Linked DNA regions of Thermogutta terrifontis. The protein of the gene in region 2 interacts with the protein of the main gene of each other region in a pairwise test. Links are inferred from orthologs where the notes say so. Each region holds a gene or a part of one and is shown on either strand. Other genes may lie near its edges.

The links.
Region 1: the proteins of secA (region 2) and THTE_RS01395 interact in binary tests that used the Escherichia coli proteins (3 or more experiments, as listed by UniProt). The link is inferred for Thermogutta terrifontis from one-to-one orthologs.

The regions. Positions count from the first base shown.
Region 1 is NZ_CP018477.1:373,335-388,537, reverse strand. The notes cover bases 7,517-10,405. They hold THTE_RS01395 (alkaline phosphatase), read right to left. Parts: upstream 9,759-10,405; coding sequence 8,274-9,758; downstream 7,517-8,273. Other genes in these bases: THTE_RS01400 (amidohydrolase family protein), read right to left, coding at 7,517-8,228. Also shown: THTE_RS01405 (tetratricopeptide repeat protein), read left to right, coding at 1-7,201; more of THTE_RS01400, read right to left, coding at 7,209-7,516; THTE_RS01385 (hypothetical protein), read left to right, coding at 10,613-10,966; THTE_RS01380 (ANTAR domain-containing protein), read left to right, coding at 11,564-12,523; THTE_RS01375 (FHA domain-containing protein), read right to left, coding at 12,590-13,480; THTE_RS01365 (HIT family protein), read right to left, coding at 14,469-15,038; THTE_RS01360 (DUF4832 domain-containing protein), read right to left, coding at 15,105-15,203.
Region 2 is NZ_CP018477.1:1,800,999-1,817,550, reverse strand. Bases 6,765-11,002 are described here. They hold secA (preprotein translocase subunit SecA), read right to left. Parts: upstream 10,667-11,002; coding sequence 6,965-10,666; downstream 6,765-6,964. Other genes in these bases: THTE_RS06845 (3-deoxy-D-manno-octulosonic acid transferase), read right to left, coding at 6,765-6,841. Also shown: THTE_RS06870 (formate--tetrahydrofolate ligase), read left to right, coding at 1-199; THTE_RS06865 (vitamin B12-dependent ribonucleotide reductase), read right to left, coding at 392-3,382; THTE_RS06855 (RodZ family helix-turn-helix domain-containing protein), read left to right, coding at 4,251-4,880; THTE_RS06850 (acyl-CoA thioesterase), read left to right, coding at 4,965-5,378; more of THTE_RS06845, read right to left, coding at 5,423-6,764; THTE_RS06835 (Nif3-like dinuclear metal center hexameric protein), read left to right, coding at 11,542-12,339; THTE_RS06830 (SDR family NAD(P)-dependent oxidoreductase), read left to right, coding at 12,418-13,173; THTE_RS06825 (hypothetical protein), read right to left, coding at 13,245-14,231; THTE_RS06820 (redoxin domain-containing protein), read right to left, coding at 14,366-16,276. UniProt on the Escherichia coli protein: Required for protein export, interacts with the SecYEG preprotein conducting channel.

The DNA.
Region 1 (15,203 bases), 1.4 Mb from region 2 along the record:
CCCCCGGTGGAGTGAGGCCCAAATGCTGATCATTGACGCCGAATATCAGGAGGCAGCGAGTCTGTACGTGGCGGAAAAGTATCCCGAGGCTGAAAAAGCTTTCCGCAAATTTCTGGCGGCGCATCCGCTCGACAGTCGGGCACCGCAGATTCTCTTCACGCTGGGGACGATCGCCCTCAGACAGAAGAAGTACGAGGAGGCTATCCGCCGCTGGCAGCAACTGGCGGACAAGTATCCTGAAAACACATGGGGCCAAAATGCGATCTACGCCATCGCTCAGGTGTACGAGGAAAAACTCCTCGACGCCGAAAAGGCACTCGAATATTATCGCAAAGTCACCGGACCTATGGCGCCCGCGGCCACAAACGCCATTGCCAGGCTGACAGCGCGGACCTTGGTGGCGGAGACCGTGCGGGTGTATCGGTCCGATGAAACACCGAAGATCCGGCTCGTCACCCGCAACATCGAAAAAGTGACCGTGGGCATCTATCGGCTGGATCCGGAGGCCTATTTCCGCAAATACCGCAGCTTGCAGGGAGTCGAGCACCTGGATTTGGCGCTCATCGATCCCGATGAGAAGCGCGAAGTCACAATTCCCAATTACAAGCCGTATGTCGAGCTGGAAACATTCATACCCGTGGCCTTTTCTGGAGGTGAGAAAGCCGGGGTGGCCGCCGTCAATATCAGCAGTCAGACGCTGGAGGTCACCACCCTGCTGCTCCAGAGCGACCTCGATCTCATCGTTAAATCGTCCCGCGATGAGTTGTTCGTGTTCGCCGAGAACATGCGCGAAACCAAGCCCTGGGCGGGGGTCCGCCTGCTTGTCGCCGCGGGTGACGGGCAGCTCCAGGAAGTGCGGACCAACGAAGAAGGAGTCTATCTGGGACGGCTGCCAGGCCATTCTTCTCAGGATGTGAGCGTTCTGGCGATCGCGGACGGGCATGTCGCCAGCAACGAGTTGAGCCTCGATGGGATCGCGCCGGCGCGGGGACTGACCGACCGGGGGTTGATCTACACGGATCGCCCGATTTACCGTCCCGGGCAGGTTGTCAATGTACGAGGTATTATCCGGTTGGCCAGTGTGCAAAAGACCGAAGCGGCCCCGGAAGCCGCAGGTGCGCCAGATCAGAGCCAAGCCGATCGCTCCAAAGGAGCTGCAGACCGGCTGATTGCCCCCGTCGGACGCAAGTTCCACCTTCAGGTCCTGGATTCCGCCAATCGTCCCCTGCACGCGATTGATGTCACGCTTGATTCCTACGGCTGCCTGCATGACCAGTTTCTCCTGCCCGAGGGAGCACCGCTCGGCCAGTATCGGGTGGTGGCCGACGATGGCGACGGCCACGTTTTCCAGGGTGGTTTTCAGGTGGCCTCGTTCGAGGTTGATCCGGTGCAAATCACCATCGATACACCACGGCAGGTGTACTATCGGGGTGAAAAGATTGAGGGAATAATTCGCGTGGCGTTCAGTTTTGGCACACCGCTGGGTCGGGAAGAGGTCCGCTATCGGCTGGCGGGTGAGCCGGTCCAAACGGCGATCACCGACGAAAAGGGCGAGGTGCGATTCAGCCTCGACACGCGGGATTACTCGGAGGCGCAAGTCCTTCCCTTCGCGGTCGTGTTGCCGCGGCGAAATCTCACCACCGGTGTCAATTTTGTTCTGGCTGTCCAGGGATTTTCGATCCATCTCAGCACACCGCGCGAGGTCTATCTGCCCGGCGAAAGCTTCGAGGTTCGCGTGGAGACAAAAGATGCGGCCGGGAAACCATCCGCCGAAAAGCTCCTTCTGAAAGTGATGCGTCGCACCCATGCCGGCCGTGTCCAGGGAACCGTGACGGTCAGCGAGACGCCCGTCGAGACCGCGTCCGATGGAACGGCACGGGTTGTCGTGCGGCTGGAAGAAGGGGGCCTGTACATCTTGCGGGCAGAAGGCACCGACCGCTTCGGGCATCCCATCTGGCGAGAAATCGCGGTCAAAGTTTCCGACGAGAAAGACGCCGACCGCCTGCACATTCTCGCCGATCAGCACACGTTCCGCGTGGGCGATACAGCCCGCGTGCGGATCCACTGGAAAGATCAACCGACCCTGGGAGTCGTGTGTTTCCAGGGGGCGCACATTTTGGGACATCGGCTGGTGCCTTTGAAGACGGGCGATAATGAGCTGGAAATTCCAATTACGGCGGAAATGGCGCCGCGATTTGATTTGAGCGTGGCCGTCATGCGCGACATTCGGGATGATCGCGCTCTCGTGGGGGGACCATCGGCCGACTCGGGCGACGCGGTGGCCGATGTGACGCCTCGACCACGACGATTTTTCGAAGCCGTGAGCGTATTTGACGTCGAGCGCGACCTGCGGGTGAAGGTGGAATGGAAGATCAAGGGCCAACCCGCGAAGAAGACACCCAGCCCCGGCGACGAGTTGGAAGTCACACTGACCACCACCGACGCTCAGGGACGACCGATCCCCGCGCAGGTCAGTGTGGCGCTGGTTGAATCACTGCTTCTGGAACGATTCGGCCGTGGGCCGTCGCTGCTGGAATGGTTCCGCGGCGAAACCCGGGAGGGGGCATTCCGAACGTTCAGCACCATTGAGTTCCGCTACCAACCAATCACCCGCCCGATCAACCGCCTGCTCCTTGCTGAAGAAGAGCGAGAACAGCTCGAGGCAGACGAGGCTGCCACGCGATTGGCCCTGGGGCCCGTGGGCGGTGCGCTAGGTGGCTTCGGTGGAGTCCCAGTGGATGCGGCGGCGCTGGCGGAGCAATCAGCCATCCCGGAAGTGGAGGCATTGGGGAGAACCGCAAACGAGCCGCTGGCCGAGGTCGAAATGGCCAAGAAGGCCGATACCCGTGCCCGCCGCGGCCTGCCCACCGACGGCAAACCCGCTCTGCCGGAACTGAAGATCCAGCAAGCGATGGAGAAAGCTGCCGCCGTCAACGCGGCAGGCGAGCGGCAACTGAAGCAGGCGATGGATAAATTCTTTGCGGGCGTGGCGGAAGAAAGAACCGGAATGGCGGGCCGATTCCTCACTCCCACGCAGGGCAATCTCCAGCAAATCAGTGCCACTTCGACTCAGGACTTCCTGGTCCTGGACGCCCGAGGACGACTGCAATGGCTGGGACCCTCGCAATTGCGGAAGGGCGATCTGGCGGCACTCGCCGAGCGGCTCACCAGGGAAGGATCGCTGCTTTATCCGCTGTCGTCCGCCGCAGAAACGGCCTTCTGGGACCCTGCCGTGGAAACAGGGCCGGACGGCAAAGCCACGCTCACGATTCCCCTTCCCGATCGGGCCACCACATGGCGACTCATCGCCCAGGGGGTCACCGTCGATACCCTGGTGGGTGAAGACGATATCACCATCCAGGCGAAGAAGGATTTCTTCGCCGAGGTCAAATGGCCCGGGGTGTTGCGGCTGGGCGATACAGTCGAGATTCCCGTCGTGCTCCACAACGGCCGTTTTGACTCAGGCATCGTGGAAGTCGCGCTGACGCGGCTCGTCGGTGCCCGTCGCACCACCGATACGCGGCGGGTCACCTTCCAGCAAAAGGGGGCTGCATCGGTGACGTTCACCGTACCGGTGGAGATGCCCGCCGAATGGTACGAAGCCCTCAAGGCGGCCGAGAAACCCGAGCAGGTGGAAGAACTCCTGCGGCAGAGTGTGGAGTTTCATCTGGCAGTCCTCGACCCGAGCTCCCAAGAGGTGCTGGACAGCACCACACAGTCCATCCCGCTGCGACCGCAGGGCGTGATGGAGTATCTGACGAGCGGCGGTTCTGCAACCGGCGACACGACCACGTGGCTGGAACTGGCAAATGTCGCGGGAAGTTCGCCCTGGTTGATGGAAATCCTCGTCGGACCGAGCGTCGAGCGAAGCCTGCTCGACCTTGTGACGGGTTCACCCCAACAGGTCAGATTGGCTCTCATCGAAACCTCGTCTCCTGCGGAAAAGCTGGTGGCGGAGTTGATGACGGCAGTGGTCGTCCAGGATTATCTCCGCAAAGCGGTTCCGCAGGACGTTTCCATGATGCCGGTTATCGATGCGCGGATCCGTACTGCTATTGCCGGATTGGTGGCCAGCCAGCAGGAGGACGGCGGATGGGCCTGGATCGGATGTGTGTTGCCGGAAGAAAGAGCCAAAAGAAAAGTCGCTTCCGATTCGCGGACGTCAGCTCTGACCTTCTGGGCCCTGTGCCTGGCGCGCGCGGCAGGCTACGGAGTTGCCCAACCCACCATGGATCGCGCGACCGAGTTCCTCAACCAAGCTATTGCCAGGGCACCGGCCGAGGATAACGAAATCCGCGCGGTCCTCGTTCATGCGCTGGCCCAGCAAAAACAGGCCGATTTTGCTCTCCTTAACCGGCTCCATCGGGAAAGACAGAATCTCTCCCTGGAAGGCAAACTGTACCTGACCCTGGCCCTGGCTGCCATGGATCGAAAGCCGATGGCGGAGGAAGTGCTCAAATTGATTGACCCTGCCGTCCTGGCTGAGGCGAAACCGCAGGATCGGGTTGCCTGGGGAACTCTCTCCCCGGCCGAGGCCCATGCGTTGTACGCCCTCGCTCTGGAAGCCGTTCTACCCCAATCCCCTGAATTGCCCCGGCAGATCGATTGGCTGATGGCGCACCGTGTGGGGAACCGATGGATTCCCGATCGGGCCACCGGCCCGGCTGCCTTCGCCCTCACCCAGTGGTTCGCCAACCAGGGATTTCAGAATGAAAGCTGCCGGATCACGGTGTTCGTCAACGATTTTCAGGTAGCCAGTCTTTCCCTCCATCCGCAGTCGACGACGCAGTCGGTGCTGGTTCCGCCAAAATTTCTCGTAAAAGGAAAACAGCGGATCCAGTTTCGTGTGGAAGGACGAGCCCGTTACACCTACCAGTGCCTCGCCAGCCACTTCGTCCCCATGGCCCAGGCGCGGGAAACGCCCTACCGTTACATACTCCGGGCGGCACCGCTGGAGGTGGAGGGACGTGAGATTCCGGCAGGGGTTGCACCGGTGATCCCCAAGCCAGGCTGGTCGATGCCCGTGAACACCGTCACTCAGCTTGCCGTGGGCAAGCAGGCGATTGTATCGGTGGATGTCTTCCCCGGGTGGGATCAAAAGAGCAACCAGATCACCCAGCTCATCGTCAGTGTGCCAATTCCCGGTGGGGCGGCCGTGGTGCCGCAGTCCATCCAGACAACATCCGAACGTTATGAAATCCGGCCGGGAGAAGTCGTCTTCTACGTCAATCGGCGGGACCCTGCCGTCGGCGTCTCGTTCAATTTCCGCATCGTGGGATTGGTACCGGGCAAATACGACCTCGATGCCGTGGTCGTGCGAGATGCCAACGATCCTGCAGGTTACGGCGTCATTCGTCCCGGGCGATCTTCCGAAGGAAATATGAAGCTCGAAGTGCTCCCATCGGGAAGTCCCAGTAAGGATCAGTACGTCCTCTCGCCCCAGGAGATGTATGAACTGGGGAAGATTGCTTTCAACAAACAGAACTGGCAGGAGGCAGAAAAGTATCTCAGCCAGCTCCTGACGAGTACAAACTGGCGGGTGCGGGATGAGGTCCTCAAAGAGCTGGCCCCGATGATGGTGGACATTTATCTCCAGCTCGACAAGCCGCACGAGGTGGTCCAGTATTTTGAAATCCTCAAAGTCAAATGGCCGGATTTCGAGATCCCGTTCGAAAAAATCCTCAAAATCGCCGCCTGTTACGAGCGGATGGGCGAATACGAGCGAAGTTTTCTCATCTTCCGCGCCACCTTGGAAAGCCGGTTTGTCGCCGACAGCAATGTGGCGGGGTTCCTCGATGATCAGAAGGAGTTTCTCCGCAGCGTGGAGGTGATGAACCGGCTGCTTGCGGAATATCCGCCCGAACCGTACACGGCGGCCGCTCGGTATGCCCTGGCTCAGCGGATTTACGCCAAGTCAGGGGAAGACGATCCTCGGCTCCGCAGGGCGCGAATCAACCGCATCCACCTGGTCCATCTGGCGTGGGAAATGCTTGACCGCTTCTTGACAGCATTCTCCGAGGATCCGGCGGCTGATCAGGCGGCCTTTGCCGCAGCCAATGCCCTCCTCGACGGGCGTTTCTACGAACAGGCCGCCGCTTCTGCCGCCCGATACGCCCAGCGCTACCCCAAGAGTCCTCTCGTGGACAGCTTCTGGTACATGATCGGGTATTGCCAGTACGCGATGGGACAATACCAGCAGGCTATCGACATGTGCAAGAAGGTCGCCGAAACGAAGCGAACGGATCCCGCCACTGGCCGAACCGTGGAAAGTCCCAACAAATGGCAGGCGCTCTACATTCTCGGGCAGATCTACCACAGTCTCGGACAACCCGTCCAGGCCATCCAGTACTACGGCATGGTTGCCCAGCGATTCTCGGATGCCAGAGAGGCCATCGAGTACTTCACCCGCAAGGCCATCGAGATTCCCGAGGTGACGACCATCCCACCCGGCAAACCGGTCACGGTACCCCTTCATTTCCGCAATCTGGCCACGTGTGAAGTGCGGGCGTACCGCGTGGACCTGTTCAAATTCGCTTTGCTCAAACGAGATCTCGCCGGGATCACGGAAATCAATCTGGCGGGCATCCGTCCGGAGTACGAAGAAACGCTTACTCTCGGCGACGGCCGGGACTACCGCGATCGGGAACTGGCATTGAAGTTGCCCTTCCAGAAAGAGGGGGCCTATTTGGTCGTCTGCCGTGGCGAGTCCCTCTACACCAGCGGGATGGTTGTCGTCTCTCCGCTGACCCTGGAAGTCCAGGAAGATCCCAGCTCCGGTCGTGTGCGGGTGACCATCAAGGATAGTTCCGGCAACTTCGTGAAAGGTGTGGAAGTGAAAGTCATCGGCAGCCGCAACGGGGACTTCGTCTCCGGCGAAACCGATTTACGTGGCGTGTTTGTGGCCGACGGCATCCGCGGAACGGTCACAGTGATTGCCCGCTACCAGGGTGACAAGTATGCCTTCTACCGCGGAAAAGTCGAACTTCTGCCGGAGGCTCTCCCAGCCGCCCAGGCTCCCCAGGGAGCGCCGGTCCCGGGACGGACAGGCAAACCGGGCGAACTGCCACGCCGCCGACCGGAAGACGAACTGCTGCGAGGGCTTCGAGAAAGCAATCAACTCTTCCAGCAACAGCAGATCGAAAATCTGCAACGGATGTACCGCGAGAATCGCAAAGGAGTGGAAGCATCCCAGGCGTTCTGAGACCGCATCAGCCTAACTGGTAGAAGCGGACGGCATTGTCGTGGAAGAGCTTCCGCCGCTCTTCCAGCGGTCGATCGGCCACAATCTGGTGAAGGGCCAGAATCCATTCGCGCAGCGAGGCCCCCTTCGTGCAGACCGGCCAATCCCCCGCAAACATGACGCGGTCAGGACCGAACGCCGCCAGACAGTGGTTCACAATGGGAGCCAGGTCTTCAGGGCCCCAGTCGTCCGGTCTGACGCGGGCGATAATCCCGGAGATTTTGCACACCACGTTCTGCCGGGCGGCCAGGGTGTCGATCCCCCGTTTCCACCGTTCCACATACCGAACGGCTTCTTCGCCCCGTTCTTTGCCCCATCGCCCAAACTGCTGGGGGTCGGCGTTGCCACAGTGGTCGAGGACGAACCGGGTTTCCGGGCAGGCGTCCACAATTTCCACGGCATCGGCCAGCCAGTCAGGCGGAATGCAGATGTCGAAACGCATTCCCCACTCCCCCAGAAGCCGTAAATTCGCACGCATCTGAGGACTGAAGTACAGCTTGTGGCCGAGTTTGCTCGCGGGCGGAATCCATCGCACTCCCTTGACAACCGGGTTGCCACGGAACCGGGCAAGATAGGCGGGAAACTCCTCGCTGGCAGGGCGGCCCCCGATGACAGCGGCCACAGTCGGACCTTCGCCCCTGTGACAGATGTCGATGATCCACTCCGCTTCTTTTACAAGGTCTTCATCGACAACGGCCACCTCCATATACACGGCTTTCACGACGGGCAGCCCGGCCACGGCCTGCAGATAGTCGCGGAGCAGATAATCGCGGTTGAGCCGGCTGTCCCCGGCCAGCCACGGGAGACGAAGTCGCGACAGATCCCACAGATGCTGGTGGGTGTCCACAATGGGGATCTTCTCAACATCGGGTGGAACGGATACTCCGGCCAGCGAGCCGGCAGGCACCCTCCATCGGCCCATACCGCTCGCAACGCCGCCCGCGATGAAACCAGCCGCTTGCAGGAATCGACGGCGTGTCCACTTCATCTCAGCATCTCCCGAGAGGCCACAGAAGCGAAGCGGAAAACCATGTCACGGGGCGAGATTCTGGCCGGTCAGGACCGCCCGACTCACGCGGAAAATGTCCGTGTTGTCCACGAATTCGCCCGAGATGCCCCACGCTTCGGCAGCCCGCGGATCTTTGCCGCGGATGAGTTTCCGGAACAGATCGGCACCCGCACCACGGGCATAAAGAGGCACCAGCGAATTGGTATGGCCGGTCGAGTTGTACCGCGCGGCCGGCATCTTACCAGGACCCTGGTCGCGGACAGGATCAAACGGCGTCTTGTCGGAATTGGGTCCCCAGAGCAGCCCACATTCGTGATCCGCCGTCAGAATCAGCAGTGTCTCATCCCAGGAACTGTTTTTCTCGATCCAGTCGACAACTGCTTCCACAGCGGCCAGGAAGTCGCTCTGTTCTTCGATCATCCGATGGAGCTGATTGGCATGGTTGGCCCAGTCCACCGCCCCACCTTCGATCATCAGGTAAAATCCCTGCGGGTTGTTATCGAGGACATTGATGGCTCCCACGGCCATCGTGGCCAGGGTCGGCACGTTATCGTTGAAGGGAGTGGCGAACGGCTCGTTACGAACCACGATTCCCAGGAGACCTCCCCGAGCCTGTTGAAGAGTCGTGGCCACCTGGGCTGTCCCCACAACCTTGGCAGGAGTAGATCCCTGGGTCAGTTTTTCGAACTGCTCCTTGGTTTGAATGAGCGTCCATCCCCCGGGATGCCTACCTGCTGTAAGCGACTGCCACTCGGCCAGCCCGCCCACGTAACGGCAATCTTTGTCAGTGGCCTCGCCCGACTTCCTTTGGCCGTTGTTATCATACTCCGGATGGCCTGCCCCCATGATGACCTGCAGATAGGGAGCCGCCAGCATTTCCCGGGCGATCTCCGCGTAGTGATCGCGCTCCCGATTATGGGCCCCACCAAATCCGGCAGGCGTGGCGTGGGACCACTGGACCGATGTGACGACCCCCGCCGACTTACCCAACTCGTGGGCGATCTCGGGCAGCGTTTTGCCCGTTAATGGCCGATCACGATCGTCCCAATTGATGGCGTTGTTGTAGGTTTTGATGCCCGTCGCCATGGCGGTGGCTGCCGCCGCCGAATCCGTGGCCGAGCTTTTCAGCCAGGCATAACCCTTGTTGGGATCCCACGCCTTTTGCGGGGAGTACACGAGGTTCTCATTCTGCTTCTCCTTGCCTTCGGGTTTCGTGCTGGTGGTCAGGGGATAGGTGGTGACGGCCAGTTGAATCCACCCGGGCTTGTCATAGATTTCGTTTCCCAACTGGCCCCGATACATGCTGGTCGCCCGCCAGGTGTTGAAACCGGCTCCATCGGCCACCATGATGATGACGTTTTTCGCCCGAACCGCTGAAGGTGCGGCTTCCTTGGCAGCCAAGTGGGCAGTGAAAGAAAAACACCACCCGACAATGGCAACGACGGCCAGATGCTTTGCAAAGCTGAGCGCGAATCGCATGGCAGGCTCCTCAGGAAGCATTCGTTTCATGGGTAGATTCACTCCTCTTTTTCAGGGAATTCGTGTTTCTTTGTCAGCTTTGAGATGCAGCGGAGACGTGTTTGCTTGGAGTGTCACATGGCATGATTACTCGGTTCGTTTTCGCCGTTCGCGCAAAACTGGGGCTTGCAGACAGCGAGCGATTCATTTTCATCGGTCGCCCAAGGAAGTCAAGCCGTTAACAGAATATTAACCGCTGGAGACGCGACGGCGCAGCCTTTTGGAGGGACCCGCTTGCCACGTCCGCCTTTGGAGGGATGTCCTTGTCACGTCCGTTTTTTCCGGAGGGACCCGCTCGTCGGGTCCGTTGTTCTGGAGGGACGTGCTTGTCACGTCCGTTTTTTCCGGAGGGACCCGCTTGTCGGGTCCGATGAACACCGATTGATTACCCATCCCGCCTCACCGGGCACGACAAGCGTGCCCCTCCGACGTTCACCGGACGCCGCGGCGGGCGCCCCTCCTTGTAGGGGGTGATTCATGAATCGCGGCTACGACACGTTCTCACTTTTGCCCTTCCGATAACGTCTGGAAAACGTCGCGATGACTGAGCCGCTTCACCTGATCGGTTTTCTTAGATTGACAACTAAAACTCGCTAGTTAGCATGGCCTATATTAATCAGCGAATCCTATCAAATAATCTCTTCACAAACCACATGAGACGGTTACCATGGCGCCGCGGCGTTTGAATTCTTTGTTAAGAATTGGTCCTGGAATTCGTCTTAATTAATGAAGGAGGGTATTGGTCAGAGCAAACCGGTAGCCACGAATAGGTCTTGGGCCGCAAGAAGCAGAGACCCCTGGCTACAGCCTGTTAACCGCGCTGTCGATTTTTCTGGAGGTCAAGTATGGATATCGCCGAACTTCTGAAAAACTGCCAGAACCTTGATCGCAGCGAGTTGCAAAAATTGCTCGCCAACGCTCCGACCATTCAAGGCGCCACCTCTTTCAACGGATTGATATGCGATCCCTTGCCCATGGACATTTTGATTTGGTTGTGCGATATTCTGTCCCGCCGCTATCCCAAGCTTCCCTGGACCTTGATCAACTGGATTCTCATTATGTTGGAGCTACCCCTGGTCCACCCTGCGGGCCTCCTCTGTGATGCGACCTTGCACCCGCTGGCTCCGGCATCGGTGGGATCTGAGGTGGGCGCCTCTTCAGGTGGTAAGGCTGAAACAGCCAAGGCCGAGTGCAATTGAGCGAGTAGGCGAGATCCCCAGCCCCTGGAACGCCGTGGCAGGCGTCCTTCCAAGCGACTGGAAAGCCCGGTTTCACCCGGGGCCACGGATCTTCGGTAGGACGCACTTGTCAGGTTTGCTTTCGGAGGGACCCGCTCGTCGGGTCCGCTTGTTTCGGAGGTAGGTGCTTATCACGTCCGCATTCCGCGCGTTGAACGGTAGGGGCAATTCATGAGTTGCCCCTACCGCAAATGGAGGAACGTGCTTGTCACGTCCGACGAACACCGATTGATTACCCATCCCGCCTCACCGGGCACGAGAAGCGTGCCCCTCCGACCTTTCGGAGGGACGTGCTTGTCGGGTCCGCCTCCCGGAGGGACCCGCTTGTCGGGTCCACTTATCAACGTTTGATCATCCATTGCCTTTCGGCGGGGACTGAAGTCCCGCGTGGAAAGCGGGGCTAAAGCCCCGCACTCCATGGGACGCTCAGAAATTCCTCTTGACGGGCGTTCGCTATTTGGCTACCGTCCCAAAACCGCGGGAAGTCTCCACCCTCTGGCCGTCTCGAATCACGAGGGGGTGGAATAAGCGTTGGACTGCTGGTTGTGGCGAAGATCGATGGGCGCCGGCCTTAAAACCAGTGACCTCAGTAAAGGACCTTCCTGGCAGGGGGTTCCCCTCCAGTGGAGAGTACTTTACATCTGCGACCGGCAGCGCACAGGCGGGTGGCTGGTGGAAGGGCTGGCCGTCGAAGCGCCCGTGGAAATTGAAATCCATGAAGCGACAGGTAGTGTCTCGGGCCTTGCCCGACTGCGCGACGAGGTTTTTGAGGCCATTTTCATCGCGCATGCGCCGCCAGAGCTGGACGCGATCGAACTGGTCGCCGGTTACCGCACAGGCGGCACCGACGACCCGCTCATTGTGCTGGGGCGACCGAGCGAACAAGAACTCGCTGTGGCGTGTTATGAAGCCGGGGCGGACGGCTACCTGTGTGTAAGCACGGCCACCACGCAGGCCCTCATCTGGACAACCGTTCGCGCTGTTCAGCGTTGCCAATTGCTTCGCCAGAATCGGCGGTTTGTCCAGGCTGAACGGCAGCGGGTCCAGCGAGAGCGCGAAGAGGCATTCCGCATCCTACAGCATCAGAAAGCCGTTCTTCGTGAGCTGGATAAGCTTTCCCGACAGTCTCGCCAGTCACTCGAGGGGCTTTCTTCCCATAATTCCGAACTGGAAGAAGACGATCCGCCTCAGGTCCCTCATACGCTTATTGTCCATTACCGGGAGCTGCTGCGAGCTTACGTGATCATGGGCAGTGGGCATCTCGGAAGCGAGCTCCGTCACCTGGCCGAAGTCTTTGCGACGGCCGGACTCTCAGCACGCGAAGTGATGCAGCTCCACCTCCATGTGACGGCCGATCTGCTGAAGGGACTAGGATCGCGCAGCACCCGGCATGTGATCACGCGGGCGGATCTGCTGGTGATTGAGATCCTCCTTCAGCTTGCGGAGGTCTATCGGGCAAGATATCGCGAGATGGTTCGGCCGCCCGTCCAATTATTTTTCCGCGAACTGGAAGAATAGTCGCCGGGAACGATCTTCCTCGAAGCGCCCTTCGGACCTTAAGCGCCCGCCCTTACATGGGGTGACTCACCGCCTGAAAGGCCACCATCCGGTTCGTGATTTGGCGGTCTTGGCGGCGTGAGGAGGCGTCGAGGCACTTTCTGCCGAAGTGGGACGGTCTTTGTCACTCGCCAGGCTTTTCGCCGCGTCATTCTCGTCGCTTCCGTTTAGCACAATTGGTGCCACGGGTTCCGGATCACTCCGCGAAACAACCGTGGTGAACGGGGGAGGTAGGTTCGACCATGCATCAGCACCCGATGAGTCGGGACGGCGGAGATGCTGTACCGAATCGAAAGCACTGCGATTCTCTTCCGGCCGGTCTTCCGCTGGCGGGGCTGACGGGCCTACTCCCCCGGTTTGCCAGGCGCCGAAATCAGGCAGAGCACCGTCAGCCGGAGCGATACCAGGCGGCGTATTCTGCCGATCGTTGGGTGCCCCAGTGGTCGGAGGCGAGCTCAAAAAAGGATCCGGTTCGGTGGCGGGCTCCGCGGGGCTGGGTCGGGCTGATCCTTCACCGGGCGCCGGTTTTTCTGCAGAGGCTGGATCGTGGGCAACAACAATGTCTGAGGGCGTCTTCGAGGCACTTTCGCCGGACACCACCGAGGGCTCGTGACAAACGGCTTTAGGAGAGGTATCGTACTCCACCCGGAACGTAAGGGGCCCCAGACTGAAGACTGCCCCCGGAGGAAGAAATGTTTCCTGGATTTGTTCTCCGGCCACGTATGTTCCGTTGAGCGAGCCAAGATCCCGGATCTTCACCAGTCCGCCGTCCTCAAACAATTCGCAGTGCCGACGGCTGATCATCGGGTGGATGATGGTGAGATCCGCCTCGCGACTTCGCCCAATGACTGCCGGGAGTGTGATGGCCACGCTGTCTTTGTTGGCCTTGCCGCGGATGACATGAAGGCGAACCAACATGGGGGAGGATTTCGGTTGGAGATGGAAGAATCGGTTTATCGAGGGCCACCGTGGGGCGCTATTAATGATTGTAGCCTACGATATTCGGCTACTCAATCCCACAACGGATTGCCTTACCCCGGCTTTTGGAAGGACGTTTGAGGAACGATCCCGGGGTACGAGAGGGGCGCTGGGGGTGTGGGCATCGCCTTTAATCCGGGATCGGGTCGTCCACCAGAATCCAATGACAGCCTGCCCAGTTCAACGGAGGGCGTGGAAGGGGTTTCCCAAAGGGTTGGAGGGTCCGGTTCTGCTGGAGGACCCGGCTCCAACCGCGCCACAGCTCTTTGGTAGGAGGTACTTGTTACGTCGGTTGGAGTTGTCCCGCGTTTTGCCGGGACCACGAAAGCTGTTCACCGGTAGGGGCAATTCATGAATTGCCCCTACAACGCCGGAGGGACCTTTTCCGGAGGGACGTGCTTGTCACGTCCGAAGAACACCTATTGATTACCCATCCCGCCTCACCGGGCACGACGAGCGTGCCCCTCCGATCTATCGGAGGGACGTGCTTGTCACGTCCGCCTCCCGGAGGGACCCGCTTGTCGGGTCCGCTTATCAGCGTTGGAAAATCCATTGCCTTTCGGCGGGGACTGAAGTCCCACGCGGAAAGCGGGGCTGAAGCCCCGCACTCCATACGGTGCGGCGATTTATCGCCGCTTTTCGGTGAAGGCTTTAGCCTTCACCAACCTTGGCGCTGGTCCAGATGGAAACGGAGTACCGGTTGGGGTGGAACCCGATCCTGCAATCCATGCAACGGAAAGACGCTTTCCGTTGCCCCAGGCACGACAAGCGCGCCCCCTACGGTTCACCGGACGCCGTGAAAGGTCTCCCCTCAAAGGGCTAGAAGGTCCAAGCCCGCTGGAGGGGCCAGTTCCACCCGGGCGATGGGACTGTCATCTCTCACACCGTGGGGAACCAATACAGTCATTCCCTTCTACCCCGGCATTTTTTACTGTGACGGCGTCGCCTGTGGCGGCTGGGCTAGTTTCTGGCGGAGCAACTCCCACAATGCTTCCAGTGATTGAGGGATGACTTTCACATTCGCTAGCACGGGCATGAAGTTAGTGTCGCCGTTCCAACGGGGGACCACATGCCAGTGAAGATGGCCCGGCAGGCCCGCTCCCGCCACCCGACCCAAATTGAGCCCCACATTGAACCCCTCCGGTTGCATGACGCTCTCCAGAAGCTGGATCATGCGGGTCAACGTGAGCATCAGGGCCGTGTGTTCCTCGGTGCTCAACTGGGAGGGATGTCCCACGTGCCGCAGCGGTGCAACCAAAAGATGACCATTGTTGTAGGGATAGCGGTTCAGCACCACAACGGTCCGATCGTCTCGATACACGACGTAGCGTTCCGGGCTGTCCGGATCGGCCACGGCCTGGCACAGAAAACAGCCGGGGTCGGCATCCGGGAGTAATCGCTCAGGGGGAATCGACCGCTCCGCCGGCCGATCACACCCCTCGATGTATGCCATGCGCCAGGGGGCCCAAATGAGATCCCGCAATCGGCCTTCGTCCATGGTTCCTCGTTTGCAGCGTCGGTTGAAACCCTTGCTTACCCGTCTTGGACGTAATTGTGAAAAAACTTATTTTCCCTCTGATCGCTCCGCATCGGAAGTGATTTCCACCTCAGCCAGGAAATAGCGGCGCTGGCCGTCGTCTCCATCGAGGGGCATCGCGATCTG
Region 2 (16,552 bases):
CCTCACGCACGATCCGACCATCAAAGGAGCTCCCAAGGGCTGGACCCTTCCCATTAAGGACATTCTTGTCTACGGGGGCGCCCGGTTTCTCTGCCCGATGGCCGGTGAAATCTCGCTCATGCCAGGAACAGGCTCGGACCCGGCGTTCCGGCGGATCGACGTGGATGTAAAGACAGGCCGTGTGACCGGGCTTTTCTGAAGCCGCGTCATCGACCATCGCCTCGTGCAGATGTCGATGATCCATGTGAAAACCCTGGCAGGTAAAATCCGGCGGACTACCTGCCAGGGCCGATTTTGGGAACAGCAACAGTCACCTGGCCGGATTATCAGGCCCGGGTGACCTCACCATGCGGTCGAGGCACACACCAGGAACCTTCTCACACGAACCTTGTCACGAGCAGCCCAAGCTGTGCCCACAGTTTGGACAAACGTGGCAAGAGCCGGCCCGGCGGGTGATGGCACCGCACAGATCGCACGGAGGCCCGTCGTCCTGGAACGGAAGATAGCTCTCCAGCGTCGCCGTTGCCGCAGGTTGCACAGCCGGCTTGGCGCCATGAAGCTGCCCGTTGCCGGCGGACGAAGGCTGTGTCAGCGTCGCCGCGAGGGAGGCCAGCCGCTCGGGAAGTGGTCCGCCCAGCGACTCCCAGGGGTCACTCCGCCGTTCTCCACCCCCGGACGTTGATGGTGCTTCCGCCTTAGAAGCCCCGTTACTCCCACCCGTCGCGGGTTCCGGAGCAGGTGTCAGCCGTTCCAAAACGTGCTGGGAACTTTTGAGCTTTTCTCTATAGCCGGGAAGAAATGTCATGCCCAGCCAGCGAAAGATGTAATCGACGATACTCGTCGCAGTCCGGATTTCCGGATTCGTTGTGAAGCCCATCGGCTCAAACCGGGTGTAGGAAAACTTGTTGACGTACACTTCCAGCGGCACACCATACTGGAGGCTCATCGATACCGCCGTCCCGAAGCAATCCATCAACCCACCGATGGTGCTCCCTTCTTTGGCCATGGTGATGAAGAGCTCGCCCGGACGACCATCCGGATAAAGCCCCACCGTAATGTAGCCCTCATGTCCGTTGACCGAGAATTTGTGGGTGATGGATCGTCGTGTGTCGGGCAGCCGTTCGCGCCGAGGTGCCGGCACCGCTTGCGTGGTTTTTTCGGTAGACGCCTTCGAGACCAGCGGCTGCACTTCCTTGGAGCCGTCTCGATAGACCGCCAGAGCTTTCAGTCCCAACCGCCAACCTTCCATGTACGCGTTGGCGATGTCCTCGGGCTTCACATCGCGGGGCATGTTGACGGTCTTGGAGATTGCTCCCGAAAGGAACGGCTGGGCGGCCGCCATCATCAGAATGTGCGCCTTCCAGTGGATGTACCGCTTCCCACCTGGTGGTGGAGTGGCACAGTCGAAAACGGGCAGGTGTTCGGCCTTCAAATGAGGGGCCCCTTCGATGGTGTCGTGCTTATCGATAAACGCCACGATCTCGCGGATCTGTTCTTCTGAGTAGCCCAGAGTCTTCAGAGCCAGGGGAACGGTCTGATTGACGATCTTCAATGTGCCACCACCAGCCAGTTGCTTGTATTTAACCAGCGCGAAATCCGGCTCGATACCGGTTGTGTCGCAATCCATCATGAAGCTGATCGTGCCTGTGGGCGCAAGCACCGTCATTTGCGCGTTGCGGAATCCATACCGCCTGCCGTTGGCAAGAACCTCATCCCACAGTTTTCGGGCGGCGTTCTTGAGGTATTCCGGAGCGTGTTCCAGCTCCTCCACCTTTTCCCAGTGGCGTTCCATCACCCGCAGCATCGGCTCCCGGTTTTTCTCGAATTCCGCAAACGGCCCCACGGCCGCCGCCAATTCTGTGCTCGTCCGACAGGCTGCCCCGTGCATGAGGGCCGTGATGGCACCGCACAGCCCGCGGGCTTCGTCCGAATCATAGGGCAGGCCAGATGCCATAATCAGACTGCCCAGGTTGGAATAACCCAAACCGATCGGTCGGAACAGATGGCTGTTCCTGGCGATCTTCGCCGTTGGATAGCTCGAGTGATCAACGAGAATTTCCTGGGCGATGAAGATAACCCGGCAGGCTGCGACGAAACGATCGGCGTCAAACGTGCCATCCTCGCGCCGGAACTTCATGAGGTTGATGCTGGCCAGATTGCACGCCGTATCGTCGAGGAACATGTACTCGGAACAGGGATTCGAGGCATTGATTCGGCCCGAATTCGGGCAGGTGTTCCAGCGATTGATAGTGGTGTCGTACTGGACGCCGGGGTCACCACAGCTCCAGGCAGATTCGGCCATCTTTTGCATCAACTCCCGCGCCCGGTAGCGAGGACCTTCGCGAGTCGGATCGGTCACCCAATGGGTGACCCATTCCCGGTCTGCCTCCACCGCTTCCATAAATTCATCAGTGACGCGGACCGACAAATTGGCATTCTGGAAAAGCACCGAGCTGTAGGCCTCCTCGGGTGTATAGCCGTTCTGAATGAGGATGCGTGCCTTCTTCTCCTCCTTGGCCTTGCACTCGATGAATTCCAGGATGTCCGGATGCGTCACCTTGAGGGACTGCATCTTCGCCGCTCGCCGGGTTTTTCCTCCGCTTTTCACCACAGCGGCGATTTGATCGTACACCCGCATGAAGGAAAGCGGCCCCGAGGGCTTGCCACCGCCTGAGAGCTTTTCCCGACACGATCGGAGGGTGGAGAGGTCGGTCCCCGTTCCGGAGCCGAACTTAAAAAGCATGGCTTCGCTTCGGGCCAGCTCCATGATGTCTTCCATATTGTCCTGCACACTTTGGATAAAGCAGGCGGAAGACTGAGGATACTCGTAGGGGTTTTCCGGCTGCACAGCCCTGCCCTCTTTGGCATCCCATCGCCAGTTGCATGTGGCCCCCTTAATTCCGTACTGATGGTACAGTCCCACGTTGAACCAGACCGGGGAGTTAAAAGCCGCGTACTGATGCAGGCACAACCAGACCAGTTCGCGATAGAACCGCTCTCCATCTTCCGCTGAGGCGAAATACCCGTCCGCGATTCCCCAATCGGCAATCGTGCGGCACACACGGTGGATCAGTTGCCGTACGCTGGATTCCCGCTGCGGCGTGCCGAGCTCTCCGTAAAAATACTTGCTGGCGACAATGTTCGTGGCCAGCTGGCTCCACGTCTCTGGCACTTCACAATCCGGCTGTTCAAAATGGACCCCTCCCGTGTCACTTTTGATGACAGCGGTCCGACGCGTCCATTTGACGGTATCGAACGGCGATGAAACGTCGGGAGGGCAAAAGACAGGATCAATCCTGATCCCGCGAATCCCCGGCCGAACTGGTGCATTGTTTTCGACGACCGAGTTATGCGAAAGGGCAGCGTGATTTTCCTGTGCCATCGCAGTCACCTCCTGATGCTTGGGTTTTCCTGATACCTCGCGGTCGCACCGAGCGATTCCGGCCAGCCGCCGCACAACCACACACTTGTATGTTGAGTCCGTGCATGCAAGTGTACTAATGTACACTGTCCCCTCGGCCTCTTCAACCCCACCGATTGGTCACCGAAAACTGCTTTCACGGATGAGAGCACCTTTCAGCCAAAAAGCCCTGCCAGTCAACCGATGCGGCTCCGGTGTCAATTCTTACGCAGTTTGAAAAGATCGCTCACATATCCGGAGCCCACCCATCCTATCCAGTTCCAATTCATCCAAAACGCCGCAGCCTCCCCTGGGTCAATCAGCTTCGTTGCATCACCCCATCCTGTGGGGGGAAAGCAAACATCCGCGGGTAATAGCCGAAGCCAAAGTAATCTCGCCACTATCTATTGTATTCAATGGTCAATGCATGCACAACATAGCGTAAGAGTTTACCGCGATCCTGGCCGATGTCAAGCCCCGAACCTGGTCGTTGTAAGTGCCGATCAAATGGTGACCTGCGTGCGACACGTTTTTCGAGTCCCCACGGCCGGTCTGCCCGGAAAAAGACGCAACTCATTGCCAGGAAAGTGGTTCGGCAATTTCGATCGCCTTTTGCTTTCGCCTGGCACATTGTTCAAAATTTCAGGCGGTTTTCTTTCGCTGCCGTGCGAGACTTTCCAGCCCCAGTCGCACCCAAGCTGTTTGATCTCCAGCATCGCGTATCATCCGAATACCAATGGCGTCCGAATCGACGTACACTGAAATCGTGGCCGGAATGTTACGCCAACCTTTGATAAAAGTGGCTGTCGGCCGTTCCTTTACTCTGGCACAAGCGCGAATGGTGCTGACCATGTCAGTAAAGAAGAACTGGCTTTACCTTGCTGTCAGCCTGCTGGGGCTTGCAGACGGATGCATGAAGGGTGCGGACGACTCGGCCTTTCGCGTGACACCGCAAAAGCCGTCCCCGCCGCCGGCGATCGCCAGTCACACATCGGGCGTGACAGGTGAAACAACCCCGCAAATTGCTCCGCCACCCCCACAATCCGCGGTGACACCTGCTGGTCCAGCAGGGGACCTGGCGGCCGCGAATTCCCCAGCGGCATTACCCCAGCCTTTGTCTGGCTCTCCGCCCTCTGGTGGCCAAACCTCGAGGGCCTCCCCGATCAGCCCCGTCAACCCGACCGATCTCCCTGTCCAGCTCTCCGCTGCCGTGGCCCTGCCGATGACGGGCCCGGAAGGAACAATGATGGGCTTCAGCGTGGATTACCAATTCCGCGGGGGAACAGCACCGGGAGGTGGCTCGTTTTTCTGGTTGATCGAAGGAAGCAACGGAAAGCAGTACCGTGTTGCTGTCAAACTCGATGCCCGCGGCAACCTGATGCTCGTGATCCCCGGATGGCGACCGGAGGATGGGCCTTTCCGGTGCCGACTTGAAGATCAATCTGGCCGGGCGATTTCGGCTACCGTCGATATGCGGTAATCTTCCACTGCCATTTGCGAGACAGCCGCCTCTCGGTACGCTGCGACGATTGCACCTCTGTTGATGGGACGAAAAGGAACGCTCATGCTTCGGGAACATGAAATTGAAATCCGGGTGCGGTATCCCGAGTGCGATCCGATGGGGTTTTTGCACCATAGCCGGGTTTTCATTTATTTCGAGATGGGACGGACCGAGTTGCTCCGCGCCTCCGGAGGAAACTACCGCCAGTGGGAAGAACGGGGGCTGTACGTGGTCGTGGTGCACGCAGAATGCCGCTATTACCAGCCGGCTCGGTACGACGACCTCCTGCGATTACGAACCATCGTCAAACGCGTCACGGCGTACAAAATTGAACATGAATACCTGCTGTACCGTGATGGAGACCTTCTTTGCCGCGGGAATGTGACGCTGGCGATTGTCGATCGTTCTGGACAGGTGCAACCGGTGCCGGAGGAGGTCCGCAAGGAATTCGAAGCGAGCGAGTCAAAGGTGGGCTGATTGACCGCAAATGTTTTTGCTACCGCAACCCTGCTGCCCTTTCTTCACGCCGAACGCCGAAGTGTGAAACCGGCTTCCTTTTCTTCCGCAAACAGCAAGCGTCGCAGGATTTCGAAGGTTTTTGTGGTGGCCCCCCGGTGCGAAAGAACCAGATTTTGTGCCCGCTGGCCGAGTTCATTGGCGTAAGTGGGATCTTCCAGGCACCGCCGGACAAAAGCTTCGAGCTCCCGGGCATCGTGCACGACGACGGCGGCCTCCGCCTCCAGCAGCGATTTCACAATGTCCCGAAAATTCCACGTGTTGGGACCAAAGCTGACCGCGGCCCCGTAGCCAGCCGGTTCCAGCATGTTCTGGCCCCCTCGGTTCCCGAAGCTTCCTCCCACAAACGCGATATCCGCCAGGCCCCACCAGGCACTCAATTCTCCCACGGTATCCACCAGGATGATAGGCCGCAACGAACAACTCCGCGGCGACCCAGATGATATGTGAAGGTGACTTCGACGGTCGAACGCCGGTTCGGCTTCTGTTTGCTGTCCATGGGGCCAATGCACCGGCAGAGAACGGTCCGGAGCAAGCTCGGAACGTCGCAGCCACGGCAGACCACTTGCGCGAAGCAACTCGGCGACACTGTCGAACCGCTCTGGATGGCGTGGCACGAGGATGAGTCGCAGGTGCGGAAAAGTCGGCGCTAATCGCCGAAACACCTCCAGTGCGGCGGCCTCCTCGCCCTCCTGGGTACTCCCTGCCAGAAACACCGTTTCGTCGCGAGCTATCCGCGCCAGTTCCCGTAGCGACTGAGTGTGGGGATTGCCGCGATCACACTCGGCGCCGTCGAATTTCAACGATCCCGTGACAAACACCCGGTCAGGGGGCACACCCAAGGCGATGAATCGCTTGGCTGTACGCTGATCCTGGGCGGCGACCGTATCAAGTTTCTGAAAGGTTGATCTCAGAAACGGCATGGCCGCTCGATAACCGCGAAAGCTCCGGTCACTCAGGCGACCATTAACCACGGCAACCCGGGCGCCGGCGTTTTTGGCCTCCGCGATGAGCTGGGGCCAGATCTCGAGCTCAGTCAAAACGAGCACCGATGGGTGAATACGCTCCACGGCGCGGCGAACAGCCCAGCTCCAATCGAAAGGTGTAAAAAAGGGGGCCAATTCCGCGTACTTTTTGTTTGCGACTTCGAAGCCGCTGCGGGTTGTGGTGCTGAGTCGAATATCCACATGCGGGAGTCGGCGCTGGACCTCGACCAGGAGTGGTCTCAGGAGATTGACTTCCCCGACGCTCACCGCATGGAACCACAGGCATGGTTGAGCATTTTCTCGCGGAGGCACGTCGCCCCACAGCTTGGCCCGCCATCCCTGCCGATACTTCTGGGGATGCCTCAACAGTCGCCAAACCCAGATCGGCGACAGCAGGCCTAACCCGGCAAGGTAGGCAAGATCCATGAATGAGATCATCGGGGCCTCCTTTCCCCGCAAACCGTGGTCACATCAAAATACCCCGCTCAATTTCGATTCCATTTTAGTCTGATCGAGAAGCCGCGACTGGTGCCCCGATCATCACCGCACGTGGGCATATTCTCAGGCAGCGCCGCGGTTCCGCATGCAGCAGTGTTTATATTTCTTGCCACTACCACATGGGCAAGGATCATTTCGACCCACATCCGGGCCTGTTTTGCGGATGGGCTGGCGTTTGCCTCCCGTCTGTTGTGTGGAATCAATGGTTTCCTGCTGCTCCTTCATCGTTTCCTGGATGGCTGAACTCGATGTGGTGCTGTCGTGAACCGCCCGCGTCTCCCGCCACAGCGAGCGCACGAACCGGTCATCCAGTTGTTCCATGCGGTAGATGAGGTCCGTCACGCGACGGGCCACCGACTCCCACATCAGTTCAAATTGCCGCATTCCCTCGCGCTTGTATTCCACCTTGGGATCCACCTGAGCGTAGCCCCGCAGGCTCACAGCACTCCGCAGGTGATCCATGACCAACAGGTGGTCCTTCCAGGCGCTATCCAGCGTGTAAAGCACGAGGAATCGCTCCAATTGCCGCATTTCGGGAGAATAGCGATCGTTGAAGGCGTCGCGGAATTTCCATTCCAGATCGCGACGTTCCATGCGGCTGACTTCGTCAGGAGTCAGTTCCATCCCCAGGTGTTCATGAACCCAGCGGCAGAATTCCACAAGCCGGGGATGGTTGCGCGGGCATTTCGCCCTTGCATCCTCGCCACTCCCTTCGAACAGACTCGCAAGCAAGGATTCGCCTTCGGCGCGAAGGGTCTCCGTCCTTTCATAGTCACGCTCACTGGCTTCCCACAAAAGGGCGGAAATTTCTTCCCACGATCGCTGCCGCAGGTCTTCCTCGGTCAATTCCAGACCAAAGCGTGCCTTCGCCCATCGCGCCAGCGTTTCCCGATCGTACGTTCTTCGTCCCAGGGCGTCTTGTGTCACGAATCGGCTCAGCCCCACCCTTAGCGGCAGTTCGATTTCCTTCTGACGATAGGCTTTGAGGGCCGCTTCATAGACATAATCCTTGACGGCCGCCGGTTCCCGATCGCGGAGGTCCTCGAGGGTAAGCTCGATCCCAAACTTGCTGCGGACCCAGTTAATCGCCGACTTGAGTCCGAAGTCAGGATCGAGGAATTTGGCTCCCTCGCTTAAATCAACGGTGCGAATCGACTCCTGGGCCTTTTCGATGAGGAATTCGGAAAGCTGGTCGCGGGGAATCCGCCGCAAATCCCGCTCTTTAAGATTGAGACGCCACCGGGTGTTCACCGATTTGGTCAAGGCTTCCCAGTTCCAGTCGCTTTCCTCGGCTTCCTCAGGCAGGTTTTCCTCGATCAGGTCGAAAATCTGGCTTTCGGCCATTCGCTCGGCGTGGTCTCGGGCATAGGCTTCTGCGGTGGGAAAATCCATCCCCCGGAACTCCCGTGCCCGGAATTCCACTGAAAGTTGTTTGCTGATCCATTGGGCGAACGTCTCTGCCCCGTAATTCTTGTCCAGGAAGGTGTTCAGATTTTTTTCGATCTGCTCCCGAATCATTTCGCGGATGAGCAACCGGCAATCCGCCCCTTCCAGGATCTTCTGTCGATAGCCGTACACTCGTTTCCGCTGCTCGTCCATCACCTGATCGTATTCGAGCAGGTTCTTGCGGATTTCAAAATTCCGTTCCTCCACTTTTTTCTGGGCGGCTTCGATACGGCGCGTCACCATTGGGCTTTCGATGGCCTGCCCCTCTTCCATGCCAAGTCGGGTGAGAATGTTTTTCACCCAATCGCCCGCGAAAATGCGCATCAGATCGTCTTCCAGGGACAGGAAGAATCGGCTGCTCCCTGGATCTCCCTGACGGCCCGCACGTCCGCGAAGCTGATTGTCAATCCGCCGCGACTCGTGCCGCTCGGTACCGATCACATGAAGGCCGCCCAGCCGAGCTACCTCTCGCCCCTCGGCCTTCATTTGCTCCTTTTCTTCGATTTCCTTAACAAGCGCTTCCCACTCTTCGCGCGGCACGTCCAAACGACTGCGGTACTTGTGCTGAAGAATGGACCAGGCTTTGGCCTCGGGATTGCCACCCAATATGATGTCGGTTCCACGACCAGCCATGTTGGTGGCGATCGTGACCGCTCCTTTTCGTCCGGCCTGGGCAATGATTTCCGCTTCCCGCGCGTGGTGTTTGGCGTTGAGGACCTGGTGCGGAATTCCCCGCCTTGTGAGCATCTCCGAGAGCATTTCGCTCTTCTCGACCGAGACCGTCCCCACCAAAATGGGCCGCCCCTTCTTTTCGATGTTATGAATCTTGGAACGAGGGATGACCTTCCGCTCGCCTTCTTTGGTGCGGAAGACAATTTCCTCCTCGCCCTCCTCTAAAATCTGTCCCACTTCGTATTCGTAGCGGGAATACCAAACCGTATCCCATTTGTGCATGCGTTCGATTTCGTCGACAATCGCTTTGTATTTTTCCCGGGCGGTGCGGTAGATGACGTCCGGGTAATTGATGCGGCGGAGCGGCTTGTTCGTGGGAATGGCCACCACTTCCAGCTTGTAGATCTTCCAGAATTCGTTGGCCTCCGTCATGGCCGTTCCCGTCATTCCGCAGATTTTGTCATACAGGCGGAAGAAATTCTGGATGGTGATGGTGGCCAGCGTTTGGGTTTCTTCCTTGATGGGAACACCTTCCTTGGCCTCCACCGCCTGATGCAGACCGTCGCTCCACTGCCGCCCATACATCAAGCGACCGGTGAACTCATCGACAATGATGACCTGGTTGTTTTCCACGACGTAGTGGACGTCGCGCTTGTAGAGATGGTGGGCTTTCAGAGCGTTATCGATGAGGTGAGGCCATTCCAGATTGCCGGCCGTGTAAAAGCTTTCAACCCCCGCCAGTTCCTCCGCCTTGCGGATGCCTTCCTCCGTCAGGTGGCAGGTATGATCCTTTTCATTGACCACAAAGTGCACATCTCGAATGAGCTGCCGGGCAATCTGATCCGCCCGCTTGTATCGCGAAATATCATCGTGGGCAGGACCCGAGATAATGAGCGGGGTTCGCGCTTCGTCGATGAGGATATTATCCACCTCGTCGATAATGGCGTAGTGGAGCCGCCTTTGAACCTGCTGATACTCCGGCGGATAGCGAGGGTCGCCTTTAGCGGCCAGCCGCATGTTATCGCGGAGGTAGTCGAAACCGAACTCGTTGTTGGTTCCATACGTGATGTCGCAACTGTACGCTTTCTGACGCTCCACCGCTCCCATGTCGTGCTGGATGGCGCCGACAGTCAACCCGAGGAACATGTACAGTGGGCCCATCCATTCCATGTCGCGGCGAGCGAGGTAGTCATTGACGGTGACGACATGGACCCCCTTCCCTTCCAGTGCATTGAGATAGGCCGGGAGCGTTGCCACAAGGGTCTTCCCTTCACCAGTCACCATCTCTGCAATGGCCCCGGCGTGAAGGACCATCCCTCCCATCAATTGCACATCAAAATGCCGCATCCCCAAAACCCGTCGCGATGCCTCCCGACAGACCGCGAAGGCCTCGATGAGAAGGTCGTCCAGAGTCTCGCCGGCTTCCAGACGTTTGCGGAACTTGTCCGTCTGCTCGCGGAGTTCCGCATCGGTCATTTTCTGATAACGAGGTTCCAGGTCATTGATGGCCTGAACCTTGGGTTGGAGTTTCCGCAAATAGCGGGCATTGGCCGAGCCGAACAGGGACGTGAGCGTCCTGTCCACGGCCTGGCCAATCACCACAAACGTATCCGTCGCAAAATCCCACAGTCGTTCGAGAAGTTCCATGGCTTTATACGGAAATTCTTTCTTTGGTTGCTTGCTTGAAGTACTCGTTCCGGGTCAGGCTTTCCAGACGAACCTGCGCCGGCTACGCGTCCTCTGACCAACAGGCACGGTCCGCGCCCCGATTGTATCACAAGGCAGAGATTTCGCGCAGTCTGGCAGGCTGATGCAAAAGCCGCGCCAAAAAGCTCCCTAAGATAAAAATCCGCCAAATCCTACTTTTATTGTAGGCTTTTCGTCACGCCCTGTTGTGAAGATGATCTGCCAACCGTGTCCGAAAAACGGCACTTTGCATCACAACTTCACACGAATTCGCAACTTAGCACCAACACGGCTGGGCGTCAACACGTTTTTCCAACGGACTTGCCCCGATTTTTCGTTAACATCCGGGAAAAGTAACAGGTCCAACGTCTTGCCGGGGCAATCCATGAATCGCCCCCACGGCGGGCTAAACACGAGACAGCAGCGTGCCTCCGGACTGAATGTCCTCCACCTCCAAACCTTGCCGCGATCGGCGTCCCTTATTGGCGAAAACACGGCGAGGACAGGGTTTTGCCCCCTCGTTCGCCCCCAGACAGCGGCAGCTTCCACAAATCAATATGCCCCCTGGACCACCTGCCAGGCTCATCGCACAAAAATCGGACCAATAATGGAAATCTAGCTGGTGCGACCGAGCCGTCTGGCGCGCCGATAGCCATCCCAGCCTTCCCGCCTACCCGCTGAATGGACGATAATTCTTCCACGCGGCGACGCAGGAATCAGCCTTAGGTCCATCTGCCCCCATACTTCCGGAGGGAACATAATAGGACGAAAATCGTATCTCTTATTAAACGAAAAATACCGCATGTGCATTACGGTTTTCCTGACGGAGCCGCCTTATGACCCCTCAACCGACCGTCGCAGACCTCTGCAGTGCCTGCCGGGAGATCTGTCCGCCCGACCTTGCAGAAAGCTGGGACAACACCGGCCTGCTGCTGGGCGACCCCGCGCGAGCCGTCGGTCGGCTCATGACGTGCCTCACGCTTTCGCCAAGAACGGTGGCTGAAGCAATCGAGAAAGGGGCTGACCTGGTGATTAGTCACCACCCGGTGCCTTTCACACCTTTGAAGGCTATCACCACAGAAACATTGTCAGGCTGGATACTGTGGCAACTGGCCGCTCAAAAGATTGCGGTATTTTCACCTCATACCTCGTTCGATTCTGCCGCACAGGGCATAAATCAACTTTTGGCGGAGCGGTTGAAGCTCACAGACATTCGGCCTCTTCGACCGTTGCCCGCGGAGCCTTCCCTGGGGACAGGGCGTCTAGGAATTCTTCCCGAACCGCGACCATTTTTGGAATTTGCCCAGTATGTGAAGACCGTCTTCGGTTTGAAGCACATTTCCGTAGCGGGCACGCCACGCCTTCCCGTAGAACGGGTGGCCATCGGTTGCGGAGCGGCTGGTGAACTCCTCAGGGATGCGCACCAGGCCGGCTGTCAGGCCTTTGTACTGGGTGAAACCCGTTTTCATACTTGTGTGGAGGCCGAATTCCTTCAAATTGGGTTGTGCATGATCGGTCATTATCAAAGTGAAAGGCTGGGCGTGGAACACCTGGCCCATCTCCTCCAAGAGCGCTTTCCGCAAGTCGAGATATGGGCATCACAGGCTGAATGTGACCCGATCCGGTGGATTTGAAAATCTTTCAGCCTGAGAGGTTGCGCACAGGATCCGGGCCAAGTGCAGGAGAAGCCAACAAACGAAGGAGGCCAGTCCATGGAAAGTTTTCCCCGCAATTCCCGCGTCGCAGTGGTGACTGGGGCCGGTAAAAAACGCGTGGGCCAGGTGGTAGCCCGGGCGCTGGCCGAGCGCGGTTATGCGCTGGCGCTCCACTACCGGGAGTCCCGCCGGGACGCGGAGGCATTCCGCGACGAATGCGCAGCCGCGGGGATCACCACGGAATTATTCCAGGCGGACCTCGCGGATACTTCTTCCGTGGACAGGATGTTTGATCAAATACTGGACCGCTTTGGACGAATCGATGTCCTCGTGACGGCGGCCGCCATTTGGATTCCCACTCCTCTTGAATCCCTCAAAGCCGACGACGTGATACGACACTTCCAGGTCAACGCGATGGGGACGTTCTGGTGCTGTTACCGGGCCGGACTGGCCATGATCAACCAGCGAGAGGGAGGCGTGATTATCACAATCGGTGACTGGGCCGTTAAGCGCCCTTACCTCAATTATGCCGCTTATTTCCTATCCAAAGGCTGCATTCCCACCCTGACCAGAACCCTCGCCGTGGAGCTGGCTCACCGAAATCCTGCCGTTCGCGTCAATTGCATCCTGCCAGGTCCGGTGATGATGCCGGAAAATCTCGCTGAGCACGAACGGATTGAGGCGATTAAGAGCACGCTTTTGAAACGTGAGGGTCGCCCAGAACACGTGGCCGCAGCAGTATTGTTCCTCATCGATAACGATTACGTCACAGGCATTTCACTTCCTGTTGAGGGCGGGCGCCTCCTGAGTTGAGCCAAAAGGAGCCTGCTTCTGAGTCTTGAGGAGAGAACACGCCAGATACACAACCCGCTGCTCCTGGAGAATTATTTCTCCCGACCGCCCTGCTGCTGTGTGAGAATCTGCCGCCTGATGTCAGCAAGACTTCTTTTTTCCAGGGGTCTGGCCGCAGACGACTCTCGCCGATTCTCTCGCTCTGCCTGTCGCTTTTGGTCCGATGATCCCGGGTTGACTTTACCATTGCCGGTCGAAGATAGGGTGGGCTTACCAAAGAGTTGCGACATCCCGGTAAACCAACCCCCTAAGCCACTTTGCGGAGCTGACCTGGACTCGGCTTTCTCTTCCGAATTGGCCATCGCAGCCGGTTCCGACTGTTTGACTTGCCCCGTCGGTTGAGCAGCAACCGGTTTGTCGGGGATTTGTGAACCAGCCGCCGACTGTTCTGGTTTCGATGGACCAGAGCCATCGGCCAAACGCGCCGACTGAATGACCGGTGCGGTGCCCGGTATCACCAATTCCGGTCCCATGGGGGCGGATTGATTTGACGGGTCTGGCTTCGCAGTCTGCGGGGCGTCTGACTTTCCGGCACCAGGTGCAGCTTGGAAAGTCGGCGGAAAACGTTCTTCCGGCATTCCCAGGCCCTCTGCACGAGGTGCAGGGGAACTCCCTGCGATTCGCTGCCGCAATTGCTGAACAATGTCTTCCAGCCGCTTTCGCAACTCCGCCCCACGCTCTCCCACCGGCGCAGACGACCTCTGAGAATCGTTCCGCATTGTTTCCCGCGAACGATCTCTCCACTCGCGAAGTGCCTCACGCCGAGCCCACAGACGCTCGCGAAGACTCTCCGGCCCGGCACGTCTCGCGCCTGGAAACGACCCAGCTTCGGCCAGATCCGATGGCTCGGGTGCCTCAGCTCCGACAGCCGAAAATGTGGCTGGGCCATTGCCAGAAACGAGTTGAACCACCGGCGGCGTGGTCCCTCGCTCCCCTGCCCTATTCGGCGTCAGGTCGTTCCAAAATATGCTGCACAGTACGCAAAGACCAACGGCCGCCCAATACGGATCCCGTCGCATTCTCTATTCTCCAGGCAGAAGATCACATGTTCGTCCGCTGCGTTTTCTCTGACTTACCGCATTTTATCCTGCTCGGCAGTTTCGGCCAGCGCGGACGTGCGTGCTTGTCGATCGGCGACCAACGCGCGGAAACACTACTTAATGACCCGCTTGAGTTCCCGTTCCAGCTCGGCCGCGGTGACATTCCGATTGACGACCCGTCCCTGATCATCCAAGAGGATCATGAGCGGCAATGTGACGACTCCAAGCTCGACAGCCGGACGGCTTTCCAATCCCCCCGGTTCGTAAATCTGCGGCCAACTCAATCGGGCTTCCGCCAGGTAGGCCTGCATGTCTTCCAGTCGGGTATCCACGTTGACCCCCACAATTGCCAATTTGCCACCGTAGCGTGTGATCAGGTCCTTCAGAATGGCCATGTCGGTCTTGCACGGCTCACACCAGCTTGCCCAGTAGTGGAGCAACACCACCTTTCCACGATACGCAGCCAGATCGACAGTACCACCTTGCGGGTCTTTCCCTCGGAATTCGAGGACCTGACCTTCCGAGCTCAGGCGCCGCAGCGCCCCCTGAGCCTTTGGTGCCTCCGGCGCGTTGGGAAACCGCTTCACAACTTCTTGATACAGCGATTTCGCCCCTTCCACGTCATCCAGATACTCTCTTCCGATGGCCAACTGCATCAGAGCACTCGCTGCGTCAGGCGCATCAGGATATTGTTTCAAGAATTCTTGAAGGTTCTCCGCCCATTTCTTCTGCAGAGCGTCGTAGCTCGCCCCGGGGGCCTGAAGAGCCAGCGAGTACTCGGCTGTCAATTGGCGGAACCGCACGTAAGCGGCAAGCTCCCGCCTGGCGAGATCCTTACTGAGCCGGGCATAAAGAGCGGCCAGGCGCTCCGCCCCCTGTGGATACGTCCCCGCTTGGACAGACGCCGACACAAAGTCAGCCAACTGACGAATCCACATCGCCTTGTCCTCGGGACGCTCGCTCTGTGCTTCCAACGCCTCCAGAATATCAGCACGCTTGGCGTTGAGGGCCGCCTGCTGTTCCAGGGTTTGTGCTTCTTTTGCGGCGGCCTCCAGTTTTTCCAGCTCATCGAGCAGTTTCTGCATCTCTTCAGTAACCCCAGCGGTCGCCTCGGACTGGGAAGGCACCACGGCAGGCGGACGGAAAAAGAGATTGGCGGCAGAAGCCAGCACCGCCTGATCCTCAATGAGCTGCGGAGCGGTGACCAGTTTCCAGGTGGACCCTACCTGAATCACCGTCCCTAACAGAAATTGCACCGTGCCCTTGTCCGTCTCGGCAAAAGCGAGGGCATTTTCATAAACGACCAGATCGGTCTTCGGTCCATCGGCACTGGCCGGTACGACACCCGGCCGATGTCCGCTGAATTGAACCCACTTAACGGCCCCCAGCGAAGACGCCTTCGTGGCCGCTGCCGCGAACTGAGCCCCCGCCTGGGCAAGCAGCTTCTTGATCTCGGATTCGGTTTCCGCACTCAGACCGAGTCCAGCAAGTTCGCTCGAGGTCAGCAACAGAGATTGAAACCTTCCCGGGTTGTTGGTGACCAGAGACCGAACAGCTTCCTCCGCAAGCTCTTCCGGGGATAACTGTTGCCAACGATCGATGACCCCGTCCTGGTTGCTATCAATCGCCCAACGGGTTCCCGCCGTGGTCAGCCACCGATGCTGATCGACTTTGCCATCCCCGTTGGAGTCGATATCCCGATACACCTCCAGCCCGTTGTGGAAATAGCACCAGGTATCCACCCGATTATCACCATTTGTGTCCAGGAACCGCCGGAGAACATAGCCACGACCGTCTTTGACAACCCAGCCCACATCTTTCCCAATCTTCTCCGCAGCGACGGTACATTGCGCCATTTCCTCTTTCGTGGGGGTATCGATCTCCACTCCTGGCTGTATCGGTTTAAGTTGCAGTGTCTGTTCCACGGTGGGAGGGGCCGACTCGAGCCGGGCAGACCCGGACAAAACTCCCATCAAAGCGAGAGTGAGACTCGAAAGCATCAACGGACGCTGCCGCAGAGTCATTGTGTACCTCCTTGCGGATCGGTATCTCTCACCCAAGCCGTATGTTTACGGGAACCTCTGGCTTGTAGATCGGTCGTGTTCTAGGGAACCGCTCAACCCCGCGTTTGATCCAAGTTTCCCAAGCATCTCGGCCATGCCGGGGGGCCGGACTGGCAAGGCCTATCCCGGACTTTACACACTCCCGGCCAAGGCTACAATAGGAAAATGAAATGCACGCGACCGACGTGTTTGAGGCTCGCGAAACGCGAAGGAGAGGATGTGGATCACGCATCCGGG